DNA from 3 places in the Nocardioides sp. 31GB23 genome. Region 3 is predicted to be linked to each of the others. Evidence: predicted binding sites of a transcription regulator. Region 3 holds the regulator's gene; each other region holds the start of a gene.
What was found. The regulator HrcA, encoded in region 3, represses chaperone genes, less so after heat shock. The targets are predictions, from matches to a motif close to TTGGCACTCGNNNNNNNCGAGTGCCAA.
Positions count from the first base shown of each region.

Region 1: the regulator HrcA is predicted to act here: its motif matches at 1,830-1,856, upstream of groES (co-chaperone GroES).
Region 2: the regulator HrcA is predicted to act here: its motif matches at 1,719-1,745, upstream of ABKW28_RS05360 (FmdB family zinc ribbon protein).

Region 1 is NZ_JBDYKJ010000024.1:22,972-26,241, forward strand. It holds gene groL (chaperonin GroEL) at 1-1,288, opposite strand, end outside; gene groES (co-chaperone GroES) at 1,391-1,687, opposite strand; gene ABKW28_RS09680 (class I SAM-dependent methyltransferase) at 1,885-3,054, shown strand; gene ABKW28_RS09685 (MBL fold metallo-hydrolase) at 3,155-3,270, opposite strand, start outside.
Region 2 is NZ_JBDYKJ010000012.1:1,178-4,447, forward strand. It holds gene ABKW28_RS05355 (penicillin acylase family protein) at 1-1,689, opposite strand, end outside; gene ABKW28_RS05360 (FmdB family zinc ribbon protein) at 1,810-2,148, shown strand; gene ABKW28_RS05365 (SAF domain-containing protein) at 2,214-2,879, shown strand; gene ABKW28_RS05370 (MscL family protein) at 2,928-3,270, shown strand, end outside.
Region 3 is NZ_JBDYKJ010000028.1:37,798-41,067, forward strand. It holds gene ABKW28_RS10890 (MBL fold metallo-hydrolase) at 1-703, opposite strand, end outside; gene ABKW28_RS10895 (DUF2470 domain-containing protein) at 708-1,397, opposite strand; gene hrcA (heat-inducible transcriptional repressor HrcA) at 1,534-2,568, shown strand; gene dnaJ (molecular chaperone DnaJ) at 2,657-3,270, shown strand, end outside.

The sequences.
Region 1 (3,270 bases), on a different contig from region 3:
GGCCGAGGTCCTTCTCGAGCACCGAGACGGCGTGGATCAGCGCGGAGCCACCACCGGGGACGATGCCCTCCTCGATCGCGGCGCGCGTCGCGGAGACGGCGTCCTCGATGCGGTGCTTCTTCTCCTTCAGCTCCACCTCGGTGGCGGCGCCGACCTTGATCACGCAGACACCGCCGGCGAGCTTGGCGAGGCGCTCCTGGAGCTTCTCGCGGTCCCAGTCGGAGTCGGTGTTCTCGATCTCGGCCTTGATCTGGTTGACGCGGCCCTCGACGGCGGTGGCGTCGCCGGCACCGTCGACGATGGTCGTGTTGTCCTTGGTGATCACGACGCGACGGGCCTGGCCCAGCACCTCGAGACCGACCTGGTCGAGCTTGAGGCCGACCTCGGGGGCGATGACCTGACCGCCGGTCAGGGTCGCGATGTCCTGCATCATCGCCTTGCGGCGGTCACCGAAGGCCGGGCTCTTGACCGCGACGGCGTTGAACGTGCCGCGGATCTTGTTGACCACCAGGGTCGAGAGCGCCTCGCCCTCGACGTCCTCGGCGAGGATGAAGAGCGGCTTGCCGGCGGCGATGACCTTCTCCAGCAGCGGCAGCAGGTCGGCGATCGCCGAGATCTTGCCCTGGTGCAGGAGGATGTAGGGGTCGTCGAGGACGGCCTCCATGCGCTCCGGGTCGGTCACGAAGTACTGCGACAGGTAGCCCTTGTCGAACTGCATGCCCTCGGTGAAGTCGAGCTCGGTGCCCATCGAGCTGGACTCCTCGACGGTGATGACACCGTCCTTGCCGACCTTGTCGAAGGCCTGCGAGAGCAGGTCGCCGATGACCTTGTCGCGGCTGGAGATGGTGGCCACCGAGGCCATGTCCTCCACCGAGTCGACCTCGCGGGCCGCCTCGAGCAGCGCGTCGCCGACGGCCTTGGCCGCCGCGTCCATGCCGCGCTTGAGACCCATCGGGTTCGCACCCGCGGCCACGGCGCGCAGGCCCTCGTGGACCATCGCCTGGGCCAGCACCGTCGCGGTGGTGGTGCCGTCGCCGGCGATGTCGTTGGTCTTGGTGGCGACCTCCTTGGTGAGCTGGGCACCGAGGTTCTCGAAGGGGTCGTCCAGCTCGATCTCCCGCGCGACGGTCACGCCGTCGTTGGTAATCGTGGGGGCGCCCCACTTCTTGTCGAGGACGACGTAGCGGCCCTTGGGGCCGAGGGTCACCTTGACGGCGTTGGCGAGGGCGTCGACGCCGCGCTCGAGCGCGCGGCGGGCGTTCTCGTCGAACTCCAGGATCTTGGGCATGTGGATGCTCCTAGGTCAGTGGTGTGGGAGATGAAACGGGCCCGGGCGCCATGCGACGCGGGTCGCAGGGCGACCGGTCGGCATGACGCCCGGGCCGGTGGATCAGTTGACGATCGCGAGGACGTCGCGCGCCGAGAGGATCAGCAGCTCCTCGCCGCCGTACTTGACCTCGGTGCCGCCGTACTTGCTGTAGATGACCTTGTCGCCCACGGAGATGTCCATCGGGACGCGCTCGTCGCCGTCCTCGTTGAAGCGGCCCGGGCCCACGGCCACGACCTCGCCCTCCTGGGGCTTCTCCTTGGCCGTGTCGGGGATGACGAGACCCGAGGCGGTGGTCTGCTCCGCCTCGAGCGTCTTCACGACGATGCGGTCCTCGAGGGGCTTGATGTTGATCGACACGTTGGATCGACCTCCACTTTCTTGCACACGTTGGCTGGTGGAAAACGTAAAGGGGTGCTCGCAGGCCCTGGCACGCCGTCGCGGGGGTCGCGCCGACCTGGTGAGCGCTGGCACACTCACGGGGAGAGTGCCAGTCCAAAAACTAGCACTCCCCCTCGAGGAGTGCCAGAGCGGGAGGGCGGTGACAGGATCGCCCGATGGACCTCGACGCCTTCCGGTGGCTGCTCACCGACGACGGCCAGGCGCTCCTGGCCCGCGCCGAGGAGCTCGACCCGGGCGACCCGCTGCGCGCCCAGACGGCCCTGCGCCGCCACGCCGACGCCGAGCACGCGGCCGCCGCGCTGACCCAGGCCGGGCTGCGGCGTCGGGCGGTCGCCAAGTTCGGCGACCTGGCCGCGCGGCTCTACTTCACCCCCGACGGGCTCGAGCAGGCCACCCGCCTGGCCGTCGCCCGCCACCGCGCGGCGCGGCTGCGGGCCTTCGACGCCCTGAGCCTGGTCGACCTCGGCTGCGGCATCGGCGGCGACCTGCTCGCCGCGGCCGAGACCGGCATCGTCAGCGTCGGGGTCGACCTCGACCCGGTGCGGGTCGCTGTCGCCGGCGCCAACCTCGCGGCGCTCGACCTCGACGGCGTCGTCAGCGTCGTCGACGCGACCACGATCGACACCTCCCCCTTCGACGTCGCGTACGCCGACCCCGCGCGCCGCTCGGCGCGCGGTCGCAGCTTCGACGTCGACGACTGGACTCCCCCGTGGTCGTTCGTCGAGTCCCTGCTGGCCCGCGACTCCTGCGTCAAGGTCGCGCCGGGCATCCCCCACGACCTGGTGCCCGAGGGCGTCGAGGCCGAGTGGGTCAGCGACCACGGCGAGGTCAAGGAGGCCGCCCTGTGGTCGGGCCGCCTGGCCACGACCCGCCGTCGCGCCACCGTCATCGGCGACGGCGGGCTGGCCACCCTCACCGACGAGGACGACCCGGGCGCCGGCGTACGACCGGTGGGCCGCTTCCTCTACGAGCCCGACGGGGCGGTGATCCGGGCCGGCCTGGTGACCGCCGTGGCCGCGGCGTGCGACGGCGGGCTGGTCGACGAGCACATCGCCTACGTCACCACCGACGCGGACGACACGGCCACCCCCACCCCGTTCGCCCGCGGCTACGAGGTGCTCGAGGAACTGCCCTACCGCGAGAAGGCGCTGCGCGCCGCCCTGCGCGAGCGTGGCGTGGGCCGGCTGACCATCAAGAAGCGCGGCGTCGACGTGGTGCCCGAGGAGCTGCGCAAGCGCCTGGCCCTCTCCGGCGACGCCGAGGCCACGATCGTGCTGACCCGGGTGGCCGGGGCCGGCACCGCCCTGCTGGTCCGCCCCCTCTGACCCCACCCGCGCCCCCAGGACGCGGACAGTCCCTGACGTTCCTCACCGCGACACGCCGTCGAGGTGTGTGGAACGTCAGGGACTGCCCGAGCGCCATGGGTCAGGAGGTGCCGAGCGCCGCCTTCTCCGCACCGATGGTGGTGTCGGGGCCGTGGCCGGTGTGCACCACGGTCTCCTCGGGCAGCGCGAAGAGCCGCTCGCGGATCGACGTCTTGA
Region 2 (3,270 bases), on a different contig from region 3:
CCAGCCGGCCGAGGGCACCGTGCCGTCGTTGCCCGACTTGCGGATCGGGATGCGCCCGGGCGCCTGGTAGCCGATGTGGCCCTCGGTGTCGGCGTAGACGAGGTTCTGGGCGGGCGCCTCGAAGTCGGCGGCCGCGGCACGGAAGGAGTCCCAGTCGGTGGCCAGGTTGAGCGCCAGGATCGCGTCGGCGGTGGTGCCTGGCTGCAGCGCGGTCCACTGCAGTGCCACGGCGGCCTCGCCGCCCTCGGGCACGATCGTGCCGAGCCTGCCGGAGGCGACGTCGGCGACCTCGGCCAGCTGCTCGGCGACGTCGGAGACCAGCGGGCCGTGGCTGCCGGTGCGCACCGTGATGCGCACGTCCTCGCCGCCCTGCACGCGGATCACCTCCTCGCGGATCCGCAGCGGGCGCAGCTCGCCGTCACGGAGCACGTCCTCGCCGCTGACCCGCTCGACGAAGAGGTCGGCGACGTCGGGGCCCAGGTTGGTGAAGCCCCAGGCGACGTCGGCGTTGTGGCCGATGATGACGCCGGGCACGCCGGAGAAGGTGAAGCCGCTGACGTCGAGCGGGCACTGCGGCCCGACGTCGCGGCAGTGCAGCCCCATCTGGGTCCACACCCCCGGCAGGCTGGTGCCCAGGTGCGGGTCGTTGGCCAGGAGCGGGTCGCCCGACTCGGTCAGCTCGCCGGAGACGACCCACGAGTTCGAGCCGATGCCCTCGCCGCGGCCCAGCCAGGCCGGCATCCGCTCCAGCCCGTCGCGCAGGTCGCGCAGGGCAGCGCGCTGGTCGGCCTCGAAGCCCGGACGCAGCGGCAGCCGGGTCTGGCCGCGCTCGGCGTCCTGCTCGTAGACCTGGTCGACCACGGCGCCCTGGGTGACGATCGGGGTCACCTCGTCGTAGGGGTAGGCGGGGAAGAGCCCCGCCGCCCGCTCGGTGCCCACGGCGTCGGCGCTGAGCACCCGGTCGATCTCGTCGCCCATGTTGCCGCGCAGGTCCCAGGCCATCGCCTTGAGCCAGGCCAGGGAGTCCACGGGCGTCCAGTCCTCGGGCTGGTAGTCCAGGCCGCCCAGGCGCAGCACCGTGTACTCGACGGAGATGCTGGAGGTGCCACGGTCGTCGAGGTAGGCGTTGACGCCGTCGGCGTAGGCCTCGAGGAAGGCGCGGGTGTCGGGGGTCAGCAGCGCGACCTCCTTCTCGGCCACGCGGCGCCAGCCCATCGTGCGCACGTAGGCGTCGCTCTCGACCGCCTCCTCGCCGAAGAGCTCGGCCAGCCGGCCGGCCGTCGCGTGGCGGCGCACGTCCATCTCGAAGAAGCGGTCCTGGGCGTGCACGTAGCCCTGCCCGCGGGCCAGGTCGCCCATCGTGTCGGCGTAGACCTGCGCGATGCCGTGCTCGTCGCGCAGCACCTCCACCTCGCCGTCGAGCCCCGCGATCTCGACGCTGCCGGCGGTCTGGGGCAGCGGACGGCGTACCAGCACGGTCGTGGTGGCCGTCGCCAGCACCAGCAGCAGCACCAGCCCGAGGGCGACGTACGCCGTCAGGCGCATCGGCAGCGGGAGCGAGCGGAACCCGCGCCAGGTGCCGACCACGAACGCCGCCACCGCCCCGGCCGGGCCGCCGGGCGCCGCGGGGCTGGGGCCGGTGGCCGGGTCGGGCTGCTGGGCGCTGGCGCTCGAGGTGGTGTCGGTCATGGTGGCGGCCATTCTGCCCTGACGTAGGATTAGCAGTCGGCGCAGCCGAGTGCCAGCGCCGCGTCACGATCGACCGTCACAGTTCCACGCGCCCACGGGCGCCACCCCTGCGGAGACACGATGCCGACCTACCAGTACGCCTGCACCGAGTGCGGCCACGCCTTCGAGCAGTTCCAGAGCTTCTCCGACGACGCGCTGACCACGTGTCCCGAGTGCGAGGGCCGGCTGCGCAAGCTCTTCAACGCCGTCGGCGTCGTCTTCAAGGGCTCCGGCTTCTACCGCACCGACAGCCGCAGCGAGTCGGGCTCCGGCAGCAACGGCTCGAGCGGCTCGTCGGCCCCGTCGACGTCCCCGAGCAAGGAGTCGACCTCGAGCAGCGGCTCGTCCGGCTCGACCTCGTCGGGGTCGGCGGGGTCGTCGAGCAGCACCTCGAGCAGCACCCCCGCCGCCTCCTCCTGAGCCGCGCCTGTCGGGGCTGTGGAGGAGCAGAGCGGCAGCGGCCCCGCACGGCCTAGCGTCGCCGGGTGCTCTCCGCCGACCCGCGCCACCCCGACCCGCCGCTGACCCGCCTGCGTCGCGCCGCCCTCAGCGTACGCCGCTCGCTGCTGGCCCGGCGCCGCCCACTCGCCGCCCTGCTCGGCGCGGTCGCGGTGCTGGCCGGGCTGCAGGCGGCCACCCAGCCTCCCCCGCCCGGCGTGGCGGTGCGGGTCGCCGCCCACGACCTGCCCGGCGGCGCGGTCATCGCGGCCGACGACCTGACGACGGTCGACTTCGCGCTCGACAGCGTGCCCTCCGACCTCGTGGCGGAGCCCGTCGGGGAGGTGCTGGCCTCGCCGCTGACCCGGGGCGAGCCGGTGAGCCGCGCGCGGCTGGTCGGGCCCGGGTTGGGCGAGCACGCCGGCGCGGGCGTGGTCGCGCTGCCGGTGCGCCTGCCCGACCCCGAGGCGGCCGCACTGCTGGCGGTGGGCGACCGCATCGACCTGGTGGCCACCGACCCCGCCGAGGGCGGCTCGGGCGTGGTCGCGCCCGGGGTCACGGTGCTCGCGCTGCCGGAGCCGTCGGTGACCGCGGGCAGCCCCGCGACCGGGCTCGGCGGGCGGGTGGTGGTGCTCGGCGTCGACCCGGCGGGCGTCCCCACGATCAGCGAGGCCGCGGCGAGGTCCTTCCTGTCCTACGCCTGGTCGCACTAGGGTCGAGGTGGCCCAGACGGGCTGCACGCACACAGAAAGGCTTCGTCAATGGGTGGGTTCAAGAGCTTCGTCCTGCGCGGCAACCTGGTCGACCTCGCGGTCGCCGTCATCATCGCCACATCGTTCGGTCTCGTGGTCACCACGTTCACCAACTGGCTCACCGCACAGCTCCCCGACAGCGCCAGCGACATCTTCACCAACGACGAGAACTCGTTCGGCGCCTTCATGAACGCGGTGATCTCGTTCCTGATGCTGGCCGCGATCGTCTACTTCCTCGTCGTGCTGCCCTACACCAAGGCCAAGGAGAAGTACTTCCCCAGCCCCGCGCCGGGCACGCCGGAGGACACCGTGCTGCTGCGCGAGATCCGCGACGCGCTCCTCGCCGGTCGGG
Region 3 (3,270 bases):
TCTCGGCGACGATGCCGAGCTCGTTGCGCTGCACCTCGACGAAGTCGCGGTCCACCACGGCGCCGTGGCCGGGCACCACGGTGCTGGCGCCCGTGGTCAGGCCCAGCACGATGTCGAGCGAGAGCGGCCACTGCATGGGGAAGCTGTCGGCGCCGAGCGACGGCGGCCCCGACTCCTCGACCAGGTCGCCGGCCAGCAGCACCTGCGCGTCGGGCACCAGCACCACCAGGTCGCCGGCGGTGTGCGCCGGGCCGGGGTGGACCAGCTCGAGGACCCGGTCGCCGAGGTCGAGCACGGTGGCCGAGGAGAAGGTGCGGTCGGGCAGCACCACCTCGGTGGCCAGCACCTCCTCGCGGCGCGGGTCGTCGGCCCCGCCCGCGTGGGCCGCCGCCGTGTCGGCGACGCTCGTGGCCTCGAGGCCGGCCACCGCGCCCTCGTGGGCGTGGATCGGCACCTCAGGGTCGGCCTCGCGGAAGGCGACGTTGCCGAAGGCGTGGTCGAAGTGGGCGTGGGTGTTGACCACGGCCACCACCTCGCCGGCGCCGAGCCGGCGTACGTCGTCGAGGACGCGCCGCCCGGCGGCGGCCGAGCCGTGGGTGTCGACCACGACCAGCCCCCGGTCGCCGGCGACGACGCTGACGTTGACGTCGTACCACTCGTGCCGGGCCACCCAGACCCGGTCGGCGACCTCGGAGAAGACCATGACCTCACCCTAGGGGCGCGGCGATGCCCTCCCGCAGCAGCCTGCCCAGCTCGACCGTGCTCGATGCCCGGCGCGGGAAGCGCAGGCGCACCTGGTGGGCCCCTCCGGGGTCGATCCACTCGAGGGTGAGCCCGCGCGCGTCGAGCTCGCGCAGCCGCACCGCGACGAGGTCGTCGAGCGGTGTGCCGGTCGAGGCGGCCACGCTGCGGCGCAGGTCGTCGTGGTGGTGCTCCTCGACGTGCTCGAGGCTGCGCTGCAGGTAGCCGCGGTTGAGCTGGTGGGCGGGGGAGAGGTAGTCGGCGAGCGGCAGCTGGTGGCGATGCCCGGCGAGGGTCACCAGGGCGGCGGCCGGGTCGAGGCCCACGACGAGGTGCTCGTGGTCGCACGAGGCGCAGGCGGCCGTCTCGAGGGGGCCCAGCCTGCCGGTGAGCACCAGCGCGTCCCCCGCGCCCCCGCGCACCGCGCCGACCAGTCCCAACCGGGCCACCGAGCGGGCCGCGGCGGCCCGGGCCAGCGGCGAGCCGGCCTCGCAGGTCAGCGTGGGACGCCCGCCCATCTCGCCCAGCACCACGTCGTCGAGCGGCAGCGGAAGCCGGTCGATCTCGAGGTCGGCGGTGGCGGGGCACGCCAGGATGCTGCGCGCCGCGGCGGCGACGGCGTACGACGCGGGGCCGACGAGCGAGGAGAGGTCCATGAAGATTAGGTAAGCCTAACCTTCACTCGCCGTCAAGAGGTGAGCAGCGCCCGGCCGGCCTTGTAGGATTGGCACTCCGCGACCACGAGTGCCAACCTCGTGGTCGGGTGACGGACCAGAGGCCGGAGGAGGCGACGTGCAGGAGGACCGCAGGCTCGCCGTGCTCCGCGCCATCGTGGAGGACTACGTCCACACCGAGGAGCCGGTCGGCTCGAAGGCGCTCGTCGAGCGCCACGGGCTCGGCGTCTCGCCGGCCACGGTGCGCAACGACATGGCGGTGCTCGAGGACGAGGGATACATCACCCAGCCGCACACCAGTGCCGGGCGGGTGCCCACCGACAAGGGCTACCGGATGTTCGTCGACCGGCTCACCACGGTGAAGCCGCTCAGCTCGGCCGAGAAGCGCGCGATCTCGAGCTTCCTCGACGGCGCCGTCGACCTCGACGACGTCGTGCAGCGCTCGGTGCGGCTGCTCTCGCAGCTGACCCGCCAGGTCGCGGTGGTGCAGTACCCCACGCTCTCGCGCTCGACGGTGCGCCACGTCGAGATCGTCGCGCTCGCCCCCCGCCGCCTGCTCGTGGTGCTGATCCTCAGCACCGGGCGCGTGGAGCAGCGCCTGGTCGAGCTCGGCGCCGACCTCACCGACGACGCCCTGGCCGACCTGCGCCAGCTCGTGCTGCGCGCGGTCACCGGCCAGACCATCGCCGAGGCGATGACGGCCCTGCGGGGGCTGCCGCCCGCTGCCGCCGACCCGGCCCGGCCCGAGGCGGGCAGCGCCAGCGGTCCGGTGGTCGAGGTGCTCCTCGACGCCCTGGGCGACGACCGCTCCGACCACCGCATCGCCGTCGGCGGGGCGGCCAACCTCGCCCGGTACGGCGACTCCTTCGACTCCGCGGTGCGTCCCCTGCTCGAGGCGCTCGAGGAGCACGTCGTGCTGCTCAAGCTGCTCGGCGAGGCCGGCACCGGCGGGCTGGTGACCGTGCGGATCGGCGCCGAGGGCCCCTACGAGGAGCTCGCCTCCACCAGCGTCGTCTCCACCGGCTACGGCCCGCCCGACGAGTCGCTCGCCACGCTGGGCATCGTCGGGCCGACCCGCATGGACTACCCCGGCACGATGGCCGCGGTGCGAGCCGTGGCCCGCTACGTCTCCCGCATCCTCGACGAGGCCTGAGCCGCCCCGCCGCCCCTCGAAGCACCAGCACACCGCAGCACCCACCCAGCACCAGCCAGCACCCAGTCAAGACTCCGTTAGGAACATGGTGAGCCAGGACCTCTACGACATCCTCGGCGTCTCCCAGGACGCCGACGCCGACGCCATCAAGAAGGCGTACCGCAAGCTCGCGCGCCAGCACCACCCCGACGTCAACCCCGACCCGGCCTCAAAGGAGAAGTTCGGGGACGTCTCCCGCGCCTACGAGGTGCTCTCCGACCCCCAGAAGCGGGCCGCCTACGACCGCGGCGGCGACCCGTTCGGCGGTGCCGGGGCCGGTGGTTTCGGCCAGGGTGCCGGGTTTTCCTTCACCGACATCATGGATGCCTTCTTCGGAGGCAGCGGTCAGGGCGGTGGCCAGGGCCGTGGTCCGCGTCCGCGCGTTCGCCGCGGCCAGGATGCGCTGATCCGGCTCGAGATCGACCTCGCGGAGGCCGCCTTCGGCGTGGCCCGCGAGATCAAGGTCGACACCGCGGTCAGCTGTACCACCTGCGGTGGCGACGGCGCCGCCCCGGGCAGCCACCCGGTGCCCTGCGAGACCTGCCGCGGGCAGGGCGAGGTCGCCCACGTGCAGCGCTCCTTCCTCGGCGAGATCCGCACGCTGCGCCCCTGCGCGGCCTGCCGCGGCTTCGGCACGGTCATCCCCGAGCCCTGCCGCGAGTG